2 regions of the Bradyrhizobium sp. SZCCHNR1051 genome follow, and region 2 is predicted to be linked to the other one. Evidence: predicted binding sites of a transcription regulator. Region 2 holds the regulator's gene; the other holds the start of a gene.
What was found. The regulator HrcA, encoded in region 2, represses chaperone genes, less so after heat shock. The targets are predictions, from matches to a motif close to GTTAGCACTCNCNNNNNGNGAGTGCTAAC.

Region 1: the regulator HrcA is predicted to act here: its motif matches at 4,223-4,251, upstream of groES (co-chaperone GroES).

Annotation. Positions count from the first base shown of each region.
Region 1 is NZ_JAUEYJ010000002.1:35,660-44,473, forward strand. It holds gene QW868_RS02150 (ChbG/HpnK family deacetylase) at 1-380, shown strand, start outside; gene QW868_RS02155 (DUF2076 domain-containing protein) at 604-1,404, shown strand; gene QW868_RS02160 (L,D-transpeptidase) at 1,494-2,285, opposite strand; gene QW868_RS02165 (protein phosphatase CheZ) at 2,593-3,372, shown strand; gene QW868_RS02170 (hypothetical protein) at 3,513-4,019, opposite strand; gene groES (co-chaperone GroES) at 4,351-4,647, shown strand; gene groL (chaperonin GroEL) at 4,769-6,412, shown strand; gene QW868_RS02185 (hypothetical protein) at 6,555-7,745, shown strand; gene QW868_RS02190 (hypothetical protein) at 8,075-8,482, opposite strand; gene QW868_RS02195 (L-lactate permease) at 8,635-8,814, opposite strand, start outside.
Region 2 is NZ_JAUEYJ010000006.1:174,560-183,373, forward strand. It holds gene QW868_RS09280 (penicillin-binding protein activator) at 1-564, shown strand, start outside; gene hemW (radical SAM family heme chaperone HemW) at 578-1,735, opposite strand; gene rdgB (RdgB/HAM1 family non-canonical purine NTP pyrophosphatase) at 1,722-2,366, opposite strand; gene rph (ribonuclease PH) at 2,363-3,076, opposite strand; gene hrcA (heat-inducible transcriptional repressor HrcA) at 3,261-4,349, shown strand; gene grpE (nucleotide exchange factor GrpE) at 4,482-5,102, shown strand; gene QW868_RS09310 (hypothetical protein) at 5,267-6,202, opposite strand; gene QW868_RS09315 (hypothetical protein) at 6,412-7,920, opposite strand; gene dnaK (molecular chaperone DnaK) at 8,342-8,814, shown strand, end outside.

The sequences.
Region 1 (8,814 bases), on a different contig from region 2:
AGGAAACTGCGCCCACGGCCTGGGTGCGCCAGGGCGGCCGCAATCTGCCCCTGATGCAGCGGCTGGCGGCACCGAAAGCGCTGCTGCTGGACGTGCTCAGCGCGCAATTCCGCCGTCAGGCCAGGCGGGCCGAGATCGCCTTCAATCCCGGCTTCGCGGGCGCCTACGACTTCACCAAGGCCTCCGACTTCGGAGCTTTGATGGATGGCTTCCTCGACGAGTTGCCCGAGCATGGGCTGGTGATGTGCCACCCCGGTTTCGTCGATGACGTCCTCATCGAGCTCGATCCGCTGACGGTGCAGCGCGAGCATGAGCACGCCTATCTTGCCGGCGAGCATTTTCCGGGCCTGTTGGAGCGCCGCAAGGTGACGCTCGGCTGATGGATGTTTCGCGTGCCCCGGCGAACAAAACCCGGCGCGGCGGCGTTCGAAGTGGGAGGGAGACAGGCATGCCGTCCGCCTTCGGCTTCCGAAACGCCTCGCAAGTGCAAAGACGCTTTGTCGCATACGGAAATTTAATCCGCGCCCCGGCTGGCCGGGCCACAAAGTCCCCCTAAATCTTGGCCGCGCTTGGCCGGAACAAGGCAAGCGGCAGGAGAACGACATGACACCGCAAGAACGCCAACTCATCGACGATCTGTTCGACCGGCTTGCCACGTTGGAGAGTGCACCGCGTGATCCGGAGGCTGCCGCCGCCATCGCCCAGGCGCTGCAGCGGGCTCCCAATGCCGTCTATGCGCTGGTGCAGACGGTGCTGGTGCAGGACGAGGCCCTGAAGCGCGCCAACGCCCGCATCGAGGAGCTGCAGCACGCCCAGGCCCCGCAGGGCCAGTCCGGCGGCTTCCTCGATTCGATGCGCGACAGCATCTTCGGCTCGGGCAGCCGCGGTTCGGTCCCCAACGTGCCGCCGCCGTCGCAGAGCCGCCCGGTCTGGAACAGCGGCCAGGCGATACCCCCGGGCTACCAGGGCCAACCCGGCTATCCCGGCCAGCCCAGCTCCTATGACCAGGGCGGCTTCGGCCAGCCGCGCGGCGGCATGTTCGGCGGGGGAGGCGGCTCGTTCCTCGGCACGGCGGCGGCCGCGGCGGCCGGCATGGTCGGCGGCTCGCTGCTGCTCGGCGGCATCCGCTCGATGATGGGCGGCGGGTCGCATCAGGCGTTCGGTGACACCACGATCATCGAGGAGCGGGGCGGCGGTGCCAGCCCGTGGAGCGGCGACCAGTCCGGCGGCTCGCTGGCGCGCGACGCCGGTCTCGACGACATCGGCCGCCCGGGCGGCGACGGCGGCCGGGCCGGCCTGTTCGACCAGGCGAGCCATGACGACAGCGGCAATGACAGCGACGCGGCCGACTTCGATGCCGATGACGGCTATGGCGACGACGACGGTGGCAGCGACTACGCGTGAAGCTCCCGGGTCGCAGCCAACTCAAGAATGCAAAGGCCGCCCTCCACGGGCGGCCTTTTTCAGTTGCGGATGTCGTGCAGCGGCGGTCGTCAGAGCACGATGACCCGGGCACCGACGTTCACGCGGCCATAGAGGTCGATGACGTCCTCGTTGCGCATCCGGATACATCCTGACGAGACGTTGGTGCCGATCGTCCATGGCTCGTTCGAACCGTGGATCCGATACAGCGACGAGCCGAGATACATCGCGCGTGCGCCGAGCGGGTTCTGTGGTCCGCCCTCCATGTGCCGCGGCAGGTCGGGCCGGCGCGCGAGCATTTCCGGCGGCGGCGTCCAGTCCGGCCATTCACGCTTGGCCGAGATCGTCTTCACGCCCGACCAGGTGAAGCCGGGGCGGCCGACGCCGATGCCATAGCGGAGCGCCCTGCCCTCGCCCTGGACCAGATAGAGGAACTTGTTCGGCGTATCGATGACGATCGTGCCCGGCCGTTCTTTGCCGTCATAGTCAACGATCTGTTTCTCGTATTTCGGATCGAGTGGCCGCTGCGTCTGCTCATAGGCCTCCTCATCCGGCAATCCCTGCTGCGGGACCATGCCCGGCGCCAGCCGCTGCGGCTCGTAGTAGGACGGCTGCTGCTGGTACATCGGCTGTCCCGGCGGAGGCGCGCCGCGGCCGCCTTGCGGATCCCCGAACAGGAATTCGATGAAGCCGCCACCCATGCGCGAGCGTTCGACATAGGCGGTGCGCACCGGCGCGGACTGCTGCGGCGGGCCGCTATAGATCACGGTCGGCTGCTGAAATCCCTGGGCCGCGGCGCGGCCCAGACCTGCATGGAAAACGCATGCGCCGGCCAGCAGCGCTGCGGATACTGATTTGAACATCGACGTACTCTGTACTGTTTCGTCTGAAGACTGTTCATCGCGCGAGGCAAATGCGCCGCCGCGTATCGTCAATAAAGAGCAAAACCCGATCGCTTTGGTAAACGCAGGAGGCGCCGGGATTCACCATCGCTGCACACCGCGGCGGTTTTGATCGCTAGCGTTTATTTTGCGTGAAGGCCGCTGGCGCATGGTTAATCGTTGACGCACGATGCACGCCAGCGTTGCTCAACGGCGGTTCCTGGCGTGAACGCGATGTTAAATAGCCTCTGCGTAGAACTGATCCGAGCAAAAGGTCAGGGATACTATCATGGCGGTTCGCAAGCGTTTCCGTATCGAAGAAGCAATCGTCGGCCATATGCCGGAGCCTGAATTCGTAGGCGGCGAGATCGGCCCCAACCACAAGGAAATCATGGACGAGCTCCGCGCGATCCGCTCCCAGATGGCCAATGCGATCCGCAGCGGCGGCAGCAACACGGCGAACGCCGCCATCGAAGAGTCCGCCGCACGCGAGGTCGCCGAAGCGCGCGCGCTGCTCGAGACCTATCGTGCCCAGATCGAGCAGTGCGAAAAGCTCAAGGTCGAGCTCGACCTGATCCACGACGCGATCAACCGCACCAAGGGCGAGATCGCGACCCTCCATGCCAAGAGCTTCAACGGCGAGGAGATGGCCAAGGTCAACGGCGAGCTCGGCGCGGTCGTCGGCGGCACCGAGCAGGCGACGCAGCAGATCCTCGAAGCCGCGGAGGCGATCGACCAGGCCGCCAGCGCGCTGTCCAAGGTGGACTCGGCCGACCAGCAGAAGATCCTGAGCGAAGAGATCCAGGAGCGGGTGGTCTCGATCTTCGAGGCCTGCAACTTCCAGGACCTGACCGGCCAGCGCATCAACAAGGTCATGACCACGATGAAGTTCATCGAGCACCACATCGTGGTGATGATGGACATCTGGGGCGGCGTCGACGCCATCAAGGCGCACACGCCGCCGATCGTCGACCACCGCGAGGGCGACGCCCGGCTGCTGAACGGCCCGAAGGCGGAAGGTGACGTCGGCCACGCTTCGCAGGACGACATCGACGCGATGTTCAACTGACCTCGTCCTGCCTGACCGGCGGCCACGCCGGCCAGGCATGGCACCGAGCAGCACCAAGCAAAACGCCGGCGCTTTCACCGGCGTTTTTCGTTTGGCTTTTGGGTGTGGCCGGGGCTTGTCGCGAGGGCTTCGCCCGGATCTCAGGCGCGCGGTCCGCAGCGGACGTAGACCATCGTCTGGTAACGGGTCGCCGCATCCTTGTCGACGAAGCGGGTGATCAGCACACGGCCGTCAAAGGAGACGACCTCGCGGTCCTGCTCGCCGCCGGGCGGTCCGGCCGGGCCGATATAGTTCTTGCCGCTGGCCGAGCCCTTCAGGCGCAGCTCCTGGGGGGTCGCCTGGTCGGCCAGATGCATCACGACACCGCCGGACGTGCCCGCCCCGATGACATAGGGCTGTTTGCACTGCGCCAACGCCATCTTCTCGGTGCGCGGACGGTCGTTGGGGTTGTTGTAAGCGGCGAGGCCCCATTTGCCGACGAGATCCTCGGGGCGGATCGTCGCCGGAACCTCGGGCTCGACCGGCGCCTCGGTCTGCATGGGGGGCGACGGCGACAGGCTGAAGCCCGTGCACGCTCCCAGAAGCATCGTGAGCGCCGACGCGATCGCGAGATTGGCAACCGGCCGCGCGCACCGTGAACTCGTCATGGCATCCCCTTAGGAACAAGATCGTGGCTGCCCCGTCCGGCAACCAAACCCAAAACGCTCGTCAGAGCAATGACGTCGGATGACGACGCCGCTCCACTAACATGTCTGGCCCGGGACAACATCCCCTAACAGCCTCAAGAACGGCTTAACTGCCGGCCGTTGCTTGACAGGAACAGCCGCAAGCCATATTTCCCCGAGCGGTCTTTAGCACTCGGAGGGCGCGATTGCTAAGGCTGCGAGCCAGTTGGCGCCAAGTGGGCGTCAAATGTGGCCGCATTCAGATTTCCTCCGACAGCAACAACTTATCCAAGCACCCCAAAAGGGATCCGTCATGGCCAAATCGAAGTTTCGTCCCCTGCACGACCGCGTCGTGGTTAAGCGCATCGACGCCGAAGAGAAGACCAAGGGCGGCATCATCATTCCCGACAGCGCCAAGGAAAAGCCCTCGCAGGGCGAAGTCGTCGCCGTCGGCCCGGGCGGCCGTGATGAGAGCGGCAAGCTGATCCCGATCGACGTCAAGGTCGGCGACCGCGTGTTGTTCGGCAAGTGGTCCGGAACCGAGGTCAAGCTGGACGGCGAGGAGCTCCTGATCATGAAGGAGTCCGACATCATGGGCGTCGTCGCCTGATCCCGACCTGCCGGGGGCGGCGATCAGCCGCCCCGGGCGAAAATGCTCTGCAACCTCGTTCCGGCGACAGACGGGCGATCACGCCCCTCGCCGTCGAGGTCTACTCCAGGAGAATTTTGAAATGGCAGCCAAGGACGTCAAATTCGCCGGCGACGCACGCGACCGCATGCTGCGCGGCGTCGACATTCTCGCCAACGCCGTCAAGGTGACGCTCGGCCCGAAGGGCCGCAACGTCGTCATCGAGAAGAGCTTCGGCGCTCCGCGCATCACCAAGGACGGCGTCACCGTCGCCAAGGAGATCGAGCTGGAGGACAAGTTCGAGAACATGGGCGCGCAGATGCTGCGCGAGGTCGCCTCCAAGACCAACGACACCGCCGGTGACGGCACCACCACCGCGACCGTGCTGGCCCAGGCCATCGTGCGCGAGGGCGCCAAGGCGGTTGCCGCCGGCATGAACCCGATGGATCTCAAGCGCGGCATCGACATCGCGGTGGCCGCCGTGATCAAGGACATCGAGAAGCGCGCCAAGCCGGTCGCCTCGTCCTCCGAGGTCGCCCAGGTCGGCACCATCTCCGCCAATGGCGACGCCGCGATCGGCAAGATGATCGCCCAGGCGATGCAGAAGGTCGGCAACGAGGGCGTCATCACGGTCGAGGAGAACAAGTCGCTCGATACCGAGGTCGACATCGTCGAAGGCATGAAGTTCGACCGCGGCTATCTCTCGCCCTACTTCGTCACCAATGCCGAGAAGATGACCGCCGAGCTCGACGACGTCTACGTGCTCTTGCACGAGAAGAAGCTGTCGGGCCTGCAGGCCATGCTGCCGGTGCTCGAAGCCGTGGTGCAGTCGGGCCGCCCGCTGCTGATCATCGCCGAGGACGTCGAGGGCGAGGCGCTGGCGACCCTGGTCGTCAACCGCCTGCGCGGCGGCCTGAAGGTCGCCGCCGTCAAGGCGCCGGGCTTCGGTGATCGCCGCAAGGCGATGCTCGAGGACATCGCGATTCTGACCGGCGGTCAGCTGATCTCGGAAGACCTCGGCATGAAGCTCGAGAACGTCACGGTGAAGATGCTCGGCCGCGCCAAGAAGGTCGTGATCGACAAGGAGAACACCACGATCGTCAACGGCGCCGGCAAGAAGGCCGACATCGAGGCGCGCGTCGGCCAGATCAAGGCGCAGATCGAGGAGACCACCTCGGACTACGACCGCGAGAAGCTGCAGGAGCGTCTGGCCAAGCTCGCCGGCGGCGTCGCGGTGATCCGCGTCGGCGGCGCGACCGAGATCGAGGTCAAGGAGAAGAAGGACCGCGTCGAGGACGCCCTCAACGCGACCCGCGCTGCGGTGCAGGAAGGCATCGTCCCCGGCGGCGGCGTGGCGCTGCTGCGCGCCAAGAAGGCGGTCGGCCGCATCACCAACGCCAATTCGGACGTCCAGGCCGGCATCAACATCGTGCTGAAGGCGCTCGAGGCTCCGATTCGCCAGATCTCCGAGAACGCCGGCGTCGAAGGCTCGATCGTGGTCGGCAAGATCCTGGACGAGAAGTCCGAGACCTTCGGCTTCGACGCGCAGACCGAGGACTATGTCGACATGGTCGCCAAGGGCATCATCGACCCGGCCAAGGTCGTCCGCACGGCGCTGCAGGACGCCTCGTCGGTCGCAGGCCTCCTGGTCACCACCGAAGCCATGGTCGCCGAGCTGCCGAAGGACGCGGCTCCGGCGATGCCGGCCGGCGGCGGCATGGGTGGAATGGGCGGCATGGGCTTCTGAGCCCCCCTTGCATCACCGAGACGTTCAGGAAGGCCGCCTCCGGGCGGCCTTCTTTTTGGCCGAGTGTCCGCGCCCGGGGGTGCAGCGATCGCAAATCGGCGCTACAGCTTAAGGCCGATTCTGCCCCCACAAGGATTTTCAGATGCGCGCGATTTTGCTTGCGCTGGCCGTGATTGCAGCGGCCGCGCCGGAACTCGGTTGGGCCCAGAGCAAGAGCGGGACCAAGGCCCCCGCCAACGAGACTCGGTATTTCACTGCGATCGACGGCCTGATGGACGGCAATGCCGACGTGATCCTGAAGGAGACGCGCCAGGGCAAGACCGTCACCGCCGCCACGCTCGACGTCTGCTATCCCGTCGCAAAGAATTCGGATCGCAAGGACCGCTTCGTGGTCAGCCTCACCGTCAATGGCCAGACCTTGACCGGTGCGACCCAGAGCAACGGCGCCAAGGAGCCGGTCACGGTGAAGCTGAATCGCAAGCCGACCGGCGACACGTTCGAGTTCCGCGGACAGATCGCGATCGGCAAGACCGTCACCGAGGTGACGTCGACCGACAATTCCGACGTCAGCGAGAAAGAGTTCCAGGAGAGCCAGTCGAGCGACGACGGCATCAGCGCCCAGCCGAAGGACTTCACCGACGTCTCGCCCGAGGCGGTCTCGGTCCGGCTCAAGCTCGACGCGGTGACCGACTTCCTCAAGAGCCTGAAGGGCGAGAACGTCGAAGTTTCGCTGTCGAGCCTCATCGTGAGCTGCGACGCACTGCGCGCGGGCGAGCAGACCATCAGCATGACCGTCGACCCCGAACGAGCCGGCGCACTGATCGCGAAGGCGCGGACCATGAACGGCGTCGTCACCGCCGGCTGGACCGCCGGCACGGTCGAGATGGACCGCACCATCCGCTTTGCGGCGGCCGACTGGCGCGACGGTGACAAGATCAACAAGGACAAGCTGGCGGGCGCCATCTCCGACGTGCTGGCCAAGACCTACAATGCCAGGCCGACGAGTGCGGCGTGGAATCCGGTCAGCGGCAAGCTGAAGCTGACGTTGAAGCGGCCGAGCCAGCTGATGCCGGCGCTCGAGCTGACCGACGTCATCGAGGTCACCGGCCTCGTCTCGGCGGACAAGCCGGGCGGCGCGGACGCGCTGATGCTGTGGATCAGCAGCCCGACGACGACCACCGTCGATGAGGCATCGAGCGCCAAGCTGATCCTGTCGGACGAATCCTCGGGCGACGAGGAAAGCGATACCCGCGACGACGGCGGTGCCATCGACGAGCTGGCGAAGGCCTTCAAGGCCAAGCGCTGGGATGCGGACAACTCCGTCTGGAAGTAAGGCGACGGCAGGCGCCGCGATCTCAGATGCCACCCTCCCCTGGAGGGGGAGGGTCGATCGCACGCGAAGCGGGCGAGCGGGGTGGGGTGACGCCGCGGGCACCGGTGCACGTGGGGAGATCACCCCACCCCGCCTCCCATTCGCTGCGCTCATGAGAGGCGACCCTCCCCCTCCAGGGGAGGGTGACAGCGGGGCTGACCTCAAAGCTGCGTGCTGCGGAATCGCGAACGTGCATGAAGCAGGACCAGGTGCCGGACCATGACAGCGAGGTCCACATGCCGATATATCGATGTGACCAAGACTAGGACTTTCGATACGGCCGTCTCGGCTCAATTGGTGTTGAGCCGGAAGCGCAGCGTCTTCGGTCCGATGAAGATGATCAGGTCGCCCTGACGCTTCCAGTTCGTCGCCGCGCTCAGCGTCGCGATCAGCTCGTCATCGGCTTGCGCGCGTGCCGCCGGGCAGTTGCGGTCCTCGATCTTGCTGGCGATGAACACGATGGTGTTGCCGGCGACCGAGAACTGCCCCTTGCCGCCCTTGCACCAGAGCTCCAGCACGGTCTCGCCGTTGTCGCCGATGTCGAGATCCGGCACGCGCTTCGAGCCGGGCATTGGTAACGCATCGAGCGTCATCTCCATTCCGAAGGGAAACTCCTCCGCCGACGCGCCGGCAAGCGGCAGGCCCGACATCGACAACGCCATCATCGCCACGGCGCAGCCACGCTTCAACACTTGCATCGTTCCTCTTCAGAGCAATCACACGCAGGGCTGCGCCTTCCAGGCGACGACCGTGATCCCCGCCGCGCCACGGCTCCCGCACAAATGTGTTCCAAACATAGCAAACCCCGCGCCGCAGCTGCGGCGCGGGGCTTTTGTCGCTGCCGGTGTTGCTACTTCAGCACCATCGCCGTGAACGGATAGACGTAGGCCTGCAAGGTGACGAACAGGCCGACCAGACAGGCCAGCACGATCGAATGCAGGAAGACGTAGCGCAGGATCGAGCTCTCGTGGCCGTACCAGTTGGTGGCGGTCGAAGCGACCACGATCGACTGCGCATCGATCATCTTGCC
Region 2 (8,814 bases):
GTCAGCCGCCGCGGCGGACGCATCGTTGCGTTCGAGAAATATTCCAGCGACCGCGCCGGGCCTGCGCGCACGGTGGCGCAGGCGCTCGGCGGTGCCGATGCGCTGCTGCTGGCCGACGACGGCGAATCGGTCGCGGCGACGGCCGATGCGCTGACCGCTGCCGGCGCCAATCTGCGCAACATTCAGTTGCTCGGCACGGGGCTGTGGGACAATCCGCGCGTTTATGCCAGCGCCAGCCTGCAGGGTGGCCTCTATGCTGCGCCGGATCCCTCCGGCTTCCGCGCCTTCGCCGGTCGCTACCGGACGCGGTTCGGTGGCGATCCCGTGCGCACGGCAACCCTCGCCTACGACGCGGTGGCGCTCGTGGCCGCGTTGGCGCGCACCCAGGGCAACCAGCGCTTCGCGCCCGATGTCCTGACCAATGCATCGGGCTTTGCCGGCATCGATGGGCTGTTCCGGTTCCGCAGCGACGGCACCAATGAGCGCGGGCTTGCCGTGATGCGCGTCGGTTCGGGGGGCGGACAGACGGTCGCCGGCGCGCCGAAGAGCTTCAGCGCGACGTGAGTCGCAGAATCCTTCAGGCGGCGAGATCGGCGACGACCGCGTCGAGCACCGGAAAGCCATCCTGAGTCACGCGCAGCCGTCCATCCGGATCGACCGCGATGGCGCCCTCCTCGCGCAGCAGCGCGATGCGGCGCGGATCGAGCGCACGGCCGGAGATCGCGGCATACCGCCTGGGGTCGATGCCTTCGGCCAAACGCAGCCCCATCAGCAGGAATTCGTCGGCGCGCTCCTCGCGGTTGAGCTCGTCGTCGGTCATCACACCATGACCGTTGGACTCCACCCGCATCAGCCAGGCCTCCGGCCGCTTGTCGGTCGCGGTCGCATGCCTGATGCCGCCGATGTCGAGACGACCATGGGCGCCGGGGCCGATGCCGGCATATTCGTGGCCGCGCCAATAGATCAGATTGTGCCGGCACTCCGCGCCCGGGCGGGCATGATTGGAGATCTCATAGGCCGGCAGTCCGTGACGGCCACAGATCTCCTGCGTGACGTCGTACAAGGTGCGGGCCAGGCCTTCATCCGGCGTCTTCAGCTTGCCTGCGGCGTGCAGGCCGAAGAACGGCGTGCCTTCCTCGATCGTCAGTTGATACAGCGACAGGTGCTCAGCCGCCTCGCCGATCGCGCGCGTCAGCTCCTCGGTCCACATCGCCGGCGTCTGGTCGGGCCGGGCGTAGATCAGATCGAACGAATAACGCTCGAACGCATTGCGCGCGATCGCCACCGCCTTCATCGCCTCCTCGGCGGTGTGCAGGCGTCCCAGCATCTTGAGCGACGCATCGTCCATCGCCTGGACGCCGAGCGAGACCCGGTTGACGCCGGCGGCGCGATAGCCGGCAAAGCGTGTCGCCTCGACGCTGGTCGGATTGGCTTCGAGCGACACCTCGACATCGCCAGCGACGTGCCAGTGCTTGCCGATCGCGTCGAGAATGGCGCCGACCGTCTGCGGCTGCATCAGCGACGGCGTGCCGCCGCCGAGAAAAATCGACGTGACGGTGCGCGGCCCGATGCGGGCGGCCGTGGTCGCGATCTCCTGCGCGAAGGCGCGGGCGAAGCGGTCCTGATCGATGGCGGCATGCCGGACGTGGCTGTTGAAGTCGCAATACGGACATTTCGACAGGCAGAACGGCCAGTGCACATAGACGCCGAACGCTTCGCTGTCAGCGCTGGTCAAGGCAGATCTCCGCGAGCTTCACGAAGGCGCGCGCCCGGTGCGACAGGCCGAGCCCGAGCGGCGGCAGGCCATGCTTCTCGATGCTGGTCATCTCGCCGAAGGTCCGGTCGTGCCCCTCGGGCAGGAACATCGGGTCGTAGCCGAAGCCCGCCGTGCCGCGCGGCGGCCAGACCAGGGCGCCGTCGACCCGCGCCTCGACCTCCTCGACATGACCGTCCGGCCACGCCACGCACAGCGCCGAGACGAAATGCGCGGTGCGCTTGTCGGCACTCCTCGCGTCCCGCTCCTGCAGCAGGCGCTCGATCCGCGCCATCGCGCTGGTGAAATCCTTGTCCGGTCCGGCCCAGCGCGCCGAATAGATCCCCGGCGCCCCATCGAGCGCATGAACCACGATACCGGAATCGTCGGCAAAGGCAGGAAGCTGCGCTGCTCTGGCCGCGGCGACCGCCTTGATGCGGGCGTTGGCCTGGAAGGTCTCGCCGGTCTCGTCCGGCTCGTCCAGGCCGAGATCGCCGGCCGACACCGCCTCGACGCCATGGGGGGCGAGCAGCTCGCGCATCTCGGCAAGCTTGCCGGGATTGTGGGTCGCGATGACGAGGCGCCCGGTGAGCTTGCGATGACCGCTACTCACGCGACCGCCATCTTCTGCAGGTCGACCAGTCGCGCCACGCCCTTGCGGGCCAGTGCCATCAGCGCCAGGAGCTCGGCCTCGGTGAACGGCGTCTTCTCCGCCGTGCCCTGCACCTCGATGATGCGGCCGTCGCCGGTCATGACGAAATTGGCGTCGGTCTCCGCCTCGGAATCCTCGGCGTAGTCGAGATCCAGCACCGGCGTGCCGTTGTAGATGCCGCAGGAGATCGCGGCGACGTTGGCGCGCAGCACCTCGGTCTTGATCATGTTGCGCGACTTCATCCACTTGATGCAGTCGGCCAGCGCCACCCAGGCGCCGGTGATCGACGCCGTGCGCGTGCCGCCGTCGGCCTGCAGCACGTCGCAATCGACCGTGATCTGGCGCTCGCCGAGCGCTTCCAGGTCGATCGCGGTGCGCAGCGAGCGGCCGATCAGACGCTGGATCTCGACGGTGCGACCGGTCTGCTTGCCGGCGGAGGCCTCGCGCCGGGTCCGTTCCAGCGTGGCGCGCGGCAGCATGCCGTATTCAGCCGTGATCCAGCCGCGCCCCTGGCCCTTGAGCCAGGGCGGCAGCCGGTCCTCCAGCGTGGCGGTGACCAGCACATGGGTGTCGCCGAACTTCACCAGGCAGGAGCCCTCGGCGTATTTGACGACGCCGCGTTCCAGGCTCACGGCCCGCAGTTCATCCGGTGCACGGCGGCTCGGCCGCATGATTCTCTCCGTGAAAGCGCGCGAAAGACCGACTTTGACCGGCCTTGTAGGAGCCGCGACCGGCAGCGGCAAGGGCTTATCAAGGGATTATCATGGCCTCGTCGCGCCCGAGAGCACGCGACGACCGGCTTGCCACCGAGCCGCCGCATGGACACATTATAGGCAGCTGCGAGGAGAGCATCTGGTGGCCCACCACGATCCGATCAACCTGATGACACCGCCGGCCGGTCTGGCGCAGCTCAACGAGCGCTCGCGCGAGATCTTCCGGCAGATCGTCGAAAGCTATCTGGCGACCGGCGAGCCGGTCGGCTCGCGCAACATTTCGCGGCTGATCGCGGTTCCGCTGTCGCCGGCCTCGGTGCGCAACGTCATGGCCGATCTCGAGCAGCTCGGCCTGATCTACGCGCCGCACACCTCGGCCGGCCGGCTGCCGACCGAGGCCGGCCTGCGTTTCTTCGTGGACGCCCTGATGCAGGTCGGCGACATGACCGAGGCTGAGCAGCAATCGATCCAGAGCCAGCTCGCCGCGGTCGGGCGGGCGCAATCGGTCGAGGCCGCTCTGGACGAGGCGCTGACCCGGCTGTCGGGTCTGACCCGTGCCGCTGCCGTGGTGCTGACCGCAAAATCCAACACTCGGCTGAAGCACATCGAGTTCGTGCGGCTCGAGCCCGAGCGTGCGCTGGTCGTGCTGGTGGGCGAGGACGGGCAGGTCGAGAACCGGGTTCTGGTTCTGCCGCCGGGCGTGCCGTCCTCGGCGCTGACCGAGGCGTCGAATTTCCTCAATGCCCGCATCAGAGGCCGGACGCTGGCGGAAGCACGGCTCGAGCTCGAGACGGCGCTGGCGCATGATCGCGCCGAGCTCGACCTGCTGACGCAGAAGGTGATCGCCGCCGGTGTCGCGAGCTGGTCCGGAGGGGACAGCGACGAGCGGCAGCTCATCGTGCGCGGCCACGCCAACCTGCTCGAGGACCTGCATGCGCTCGAAGATCTCGAGCGCGTGCGGCGGCTGTTCGACGATCTCGAGACCAAGCGCGGCGTCGTCGATCTGCTTGGACGGGCAGAGAACGCGGAAGGTGTCCGCATCTTCATCGGCTCGGAGAACAAGCTGTTCTCGCTGTCGGGCTCGTCGACGATCGTCTCGCCCTATTCCGACGCCACGGGTCGCATCGTCGGCGTACTCGGCGTCATCGGTCCGACCCGGCTCAACTATGCCCGGGTGATCCCGACGGTCGATTATGCCGCGCGTCTGGTCAGCCGGCTGCTGGGTGGCTGACGCGTGGCATGGTTAACCCGCGGACAGCGCCTCCGGGCGCGATGGTCAGGCTGCGCTTGATTTTCGACGCTCAAAGCACGATATCCCGCCCCATACCCCCAAAACCCGTCAGCCGAACTTGCGAGTCTGTCCATGACCGATCCCGACCTGCACAAGAATGATCCGGAAAACCCGGCGCAGGCCAGCGACCCCGTCGTCTCCAAGCCCTACATCATGCCCGACGATCCTGAGACCGGCTCGGCCGAGGCCCTTGCCAAGGAGGCGGCCGACGCGCGCGACAAGATGCTGCGCACGCTGGCGGAGATGGAGAACCTGCGCAAGCGGACGGCCCGTGAAGTCGCCGATGCACGCATGTACGGCATCACCGGTTTCGCGCGCGACGTGCTCGACATCGCCGACAATCTGCAGCGCGCGCTCGATGCCGTGCCGGCCGAGACCCGCGCCAATGCCGATGCAGGCCTCAAATCGTTGATCGAGGGCGTCGAGCTCACCGAGCGCTCGCTGCTCAACACGCTGGAGAAGAACGGCGTCAAGAAGTTCGATCCGACGGGAGAGAAGTTCGACCCCAACTTCCAGCAGGCGATGTACGAGGTCCCGGATTCGTCGGTGCCGTCGGGCACCGTGGTGCAGGTCGTGCAGGCCGGCTTCATGATCGGCGAGCGCATCCTGCGTCCCGCGCTGGTCGGCGTGTCCAAGGGTGGCGCGAAGGCGGCGCCCGCGCCGAGCAACGATCAGTCGAACAGCGCCGCGTGACGGTGAGCATAGGCAGGCCTTCTCCTGCCGTCCTATCAGTCCAACGAAGAAGCCACGGGCGGTGATGCCCGTGGCTTCTTGTTTGTCGGCGCGAGTTTGTAGTTCGTGTCGCGGCAAGTGGACCGCGGCCGATGAGACCGCGGCGTCCGGATACCGAGTTGGGCTTAGCCTCTCGGCTGGATGCCGTCGCGGACGGCGCGGAAGCGCGGGAAGGCTACCGACCACTGATCGCGCGGCGCGCTGCCGATGATCCGCAGCGTATTCGGCCCGCCGAAGCGCAGCCATTGCACCACGGTCACCGGCGTATTGTCCTTGCCGCTGGTGGCTTCGAGCCGGGTCTCGTAGGCCGGCTGGCCGTCGATGCGGATCGGTTCGGACATCGTGATGCGCGCTTCGCGGACGCCCGGAATGGTGGTGGCCGCCTGCTGGGCGACACGCGCGCGGTCGCCCGCCTCCGGGGCCACCCCGGCCACGAGCCCGATCACCACGAAGGGCGCGGCTTCGAAGCCCTTGTCCTCTTCGCCGTCGGCCAGGATCAAGGCACCCGGCCCGAGCGTGCGGATGGTCTTGAACCCGGAGAGCTCGGTCACCTTGAACGGCATCATCGCGAGCTGCTCGTCGACGGGAACGTCCTTGCGGACGACGGCGGAGGCGAACATCTGACGCACGGCATCGTCGGTGTAGATCCGGCTCGCGGTCTCCGGGATCTGCACGGCCACGTAGCCGGAGAAGCCGTTGCCGGGCAGGATCATCGAGTAGCGCCGCACCGGCGTGGCGCCATCCCGACCGTTCTCAACCGTGTAGTAGGCGGTGCCGGCGGCGGTCTCGATGCTCTCCGGCTTGACGTTGCCGGTCCCGGCGGGATTGGCGGTAAACGCATTCTTCACCTCGCCATAGGCGGCCGCCGGCAGTTCGGTCAGCAGCACCTTGACGCTCTGGTCCTCGGTTTCGAAGCCGGAAAACGTCTTGGCCTTGGCGAGCCCCACCAGCGGCGCGAGCCCGACGCGGACGCCGGGCGGAAATATGGCTTCGGCGGCCATGGCGGAGTGCAGCAGCGACATCAGCAGGGTAGCCGCGGCGAAGAGTCGAACGATCATCATCAAACATTGCCTCGTTGACCGAGGCCTCGCGCCGAGGCGGTCGGGGGGTCCTCGCCAGCGTGGTCTTCGGCGGCACGCTTTTAGCGGCTTTGCGCCCCCCGCAACAGGCCGGGCGCGCGGTTTTGATCGCCTGCGGCGATCAGCGCGCCCTGCGGGTCGCATTTCCCAGGTCATTTCGCCTCGAAAGGCGGGCTGATGACGGTGCCGTGCTAGCCGCGCTTCAGGATTTCGACGCCATCGACGGTCTGCACCAGCACATAGGGCGCGAGCAGAGCCCTGATCTCGGGGTCGGAACGCGCCCAGTCGCCCCAGTCGCTGTTCTGATTGTCGATCAGGACGACGTCGGGCGGTTGCCTCCGGAAGTCGGCGATGATCCCGGCGCGTTCACGTTCCACATAGGGCGCGAGCCTCTGCGCAGTCTGTGAATCGATGGTTCCGTCTTGTTGCGACCGGCGAACGATTTCCCGAACCCAGAACGCCTCCTGGCGCGAGATCCAGGTGCCATCAAGGGTCCGCACCATGGGGTGCCCGATGACCGCCGCCGCGCTGAGCACGAGCATGCTCGGGCGCGGCCCGAGCCGGGCCACCTGGGCTTCGATCTGCTGGACGTCGACACTACCATTGAACCAGAAGCAGGTCTGCACGAAGAGCACGGCGCCGGCGAGAGCGGTGGCGACACGCGGCCAGCGTCGCGCGTCGCGGCTGGCGTCGATCGCCGACACGGCAAGGCCGGCGGCAAGCAGCGCCAGCGCCACCATCGGATAGGCATGGTAGCCCCAGCCCTTTTGCTGCGCGACGAATGACACCAGGAACCCAAGTGATGCGGCCAATGTGGTGAACGATGCGGCGTCGCGCTCGTGCTGCGTGCGCTGAAGAATGAGGATGATGACTGCTGCAGCCAGCCACAGGCCCATCGGCAGGGTCACGAGGATGGTCGGCACGGGCGCCTTCAGAAGCAGATAGACGTCGCGGACCAGCGGATAGATGACCGTGAAATATTCGGGAAAAAACAGGTAGATGCACGCCGCGTTGATCAGCACCAGTGCCGCGGCGATCCAGTTCTCCAGCGCGAACAGCACGCGCCAGTCGCGCGCCTGAGCCGCGGCGGCGAGTATGCAGAAGCCGACGCTGAAGGCGAAATAAGGCTTGAAGCTCATCGTGAGGCCGGCGCTGAGACCGGCGATGAGCATGGCCGCCGGGGCCACCCGCTCGCGCCTGGCGCGCAGGATGTACACCGCGATCGCCGGCAATATCGTGATCAGGGCCAGATGTTCCCGCTGGCCGAAATCATACATCGGCGCGATCAGAAGCAGGGCGGTCGTCCACGCCGCCAGCCTGCCGTCGGCGAGGCGATGGCGCAGGGCCGATGTCCGCAGCACCAGCCATACCAGCGTCAGGGATGCCGCGGTCAGCACGAAGATCAGGATATTCGTCGCCAGCTCGGGCCTGAGATGGATCGCACGCGCCAGCGCGACGGCCAGCAGATAGACCGACCCAGCCATCGGCGGGTTCGTCTCGAGGATGTCGACGTAGAGCCGCTGTCCATCGAGCATGCGCTCGCTGACGAGGAGCCACCAGCTGACATCGACATTGAGGGGAAGGACGTACCGCAGCCACGCCGCTGCAACCACGATGGCACAGATCAGCAGTCTCGGGAACGTGGCTTGGCCGGCTTCGCGCGCGCGCTGCGGAAAGCCCCAATCGGAGTCGATGACCATGCCTCATTCCCGTCCCAGGAGTGCGGCAGGCTAGGGCCCGTGGGTTAACAACGCATTTCGGTCATTGGGGCAGATCAGCGGTACCGGATTTGTCGCACTTGTCCGCGACCGCACCCTCCTATTTCGCACGGGGCCATTCGACGTGCCGGCAGGTGGATTCGCGCAGTCGCCTCCGGTCCGAGCCGCCGTTTCGCGTCGCCGCCAATTCCGATGAGCCGCTCTGATGTCTCCATGAGGTCGTTCGGCGACGGCCGTGATTTTCGTTGGGTCGAACCCCTGGTCCGGTCCTTGCGGGCCAGTCCCCCCCTCCTATATGACGCTCATCGTCGCAATATCGCGAGCATTTGATCTGAGGGGGTTTTGGATGGGGGCGCCGTCAGGGCCCCACCCAACCTGCCGCAAAAAGAAGGAATATGAGACCATGGGAAAGGTCATCGGGATCGATCTCGGCACCACGAATTCGTGCGTGGCCGTCATGGACGGCAAATCGTCGAAAGTCATCGAGAACGCCGAGGGCATGCGCACGACGCCGTCGATCGTCGCGTTCAGTGACGATGGCGAACGCCTGGTCGGCCAGCCGGCCAAGCGCCAGGCCGTGACCAACCCCGAACGCACCTTCTTCGCGGTCAAGCGACTGATCGGCCGCCGCTACGACGACCCGATGGTCGAGAAGGACAAGAAGCTCGTCCCCTACAAGATCGTCAAAGCCGGCAACGGCGACGCCTGGGTCGAGGCCGACGGCAAGACCTATTCGCCCTCGCAGGTCTCCGCCTTCATCCTGCAGAAGATGAAGGAGACCGCGGAAGCCCATCTCGGCCAGAAGGTCGACCAGGCCGTCATCACCGTCCCCGCCTACTTCAACGACGCCCAGCGCCAGGCCACCAAGGACGCGGG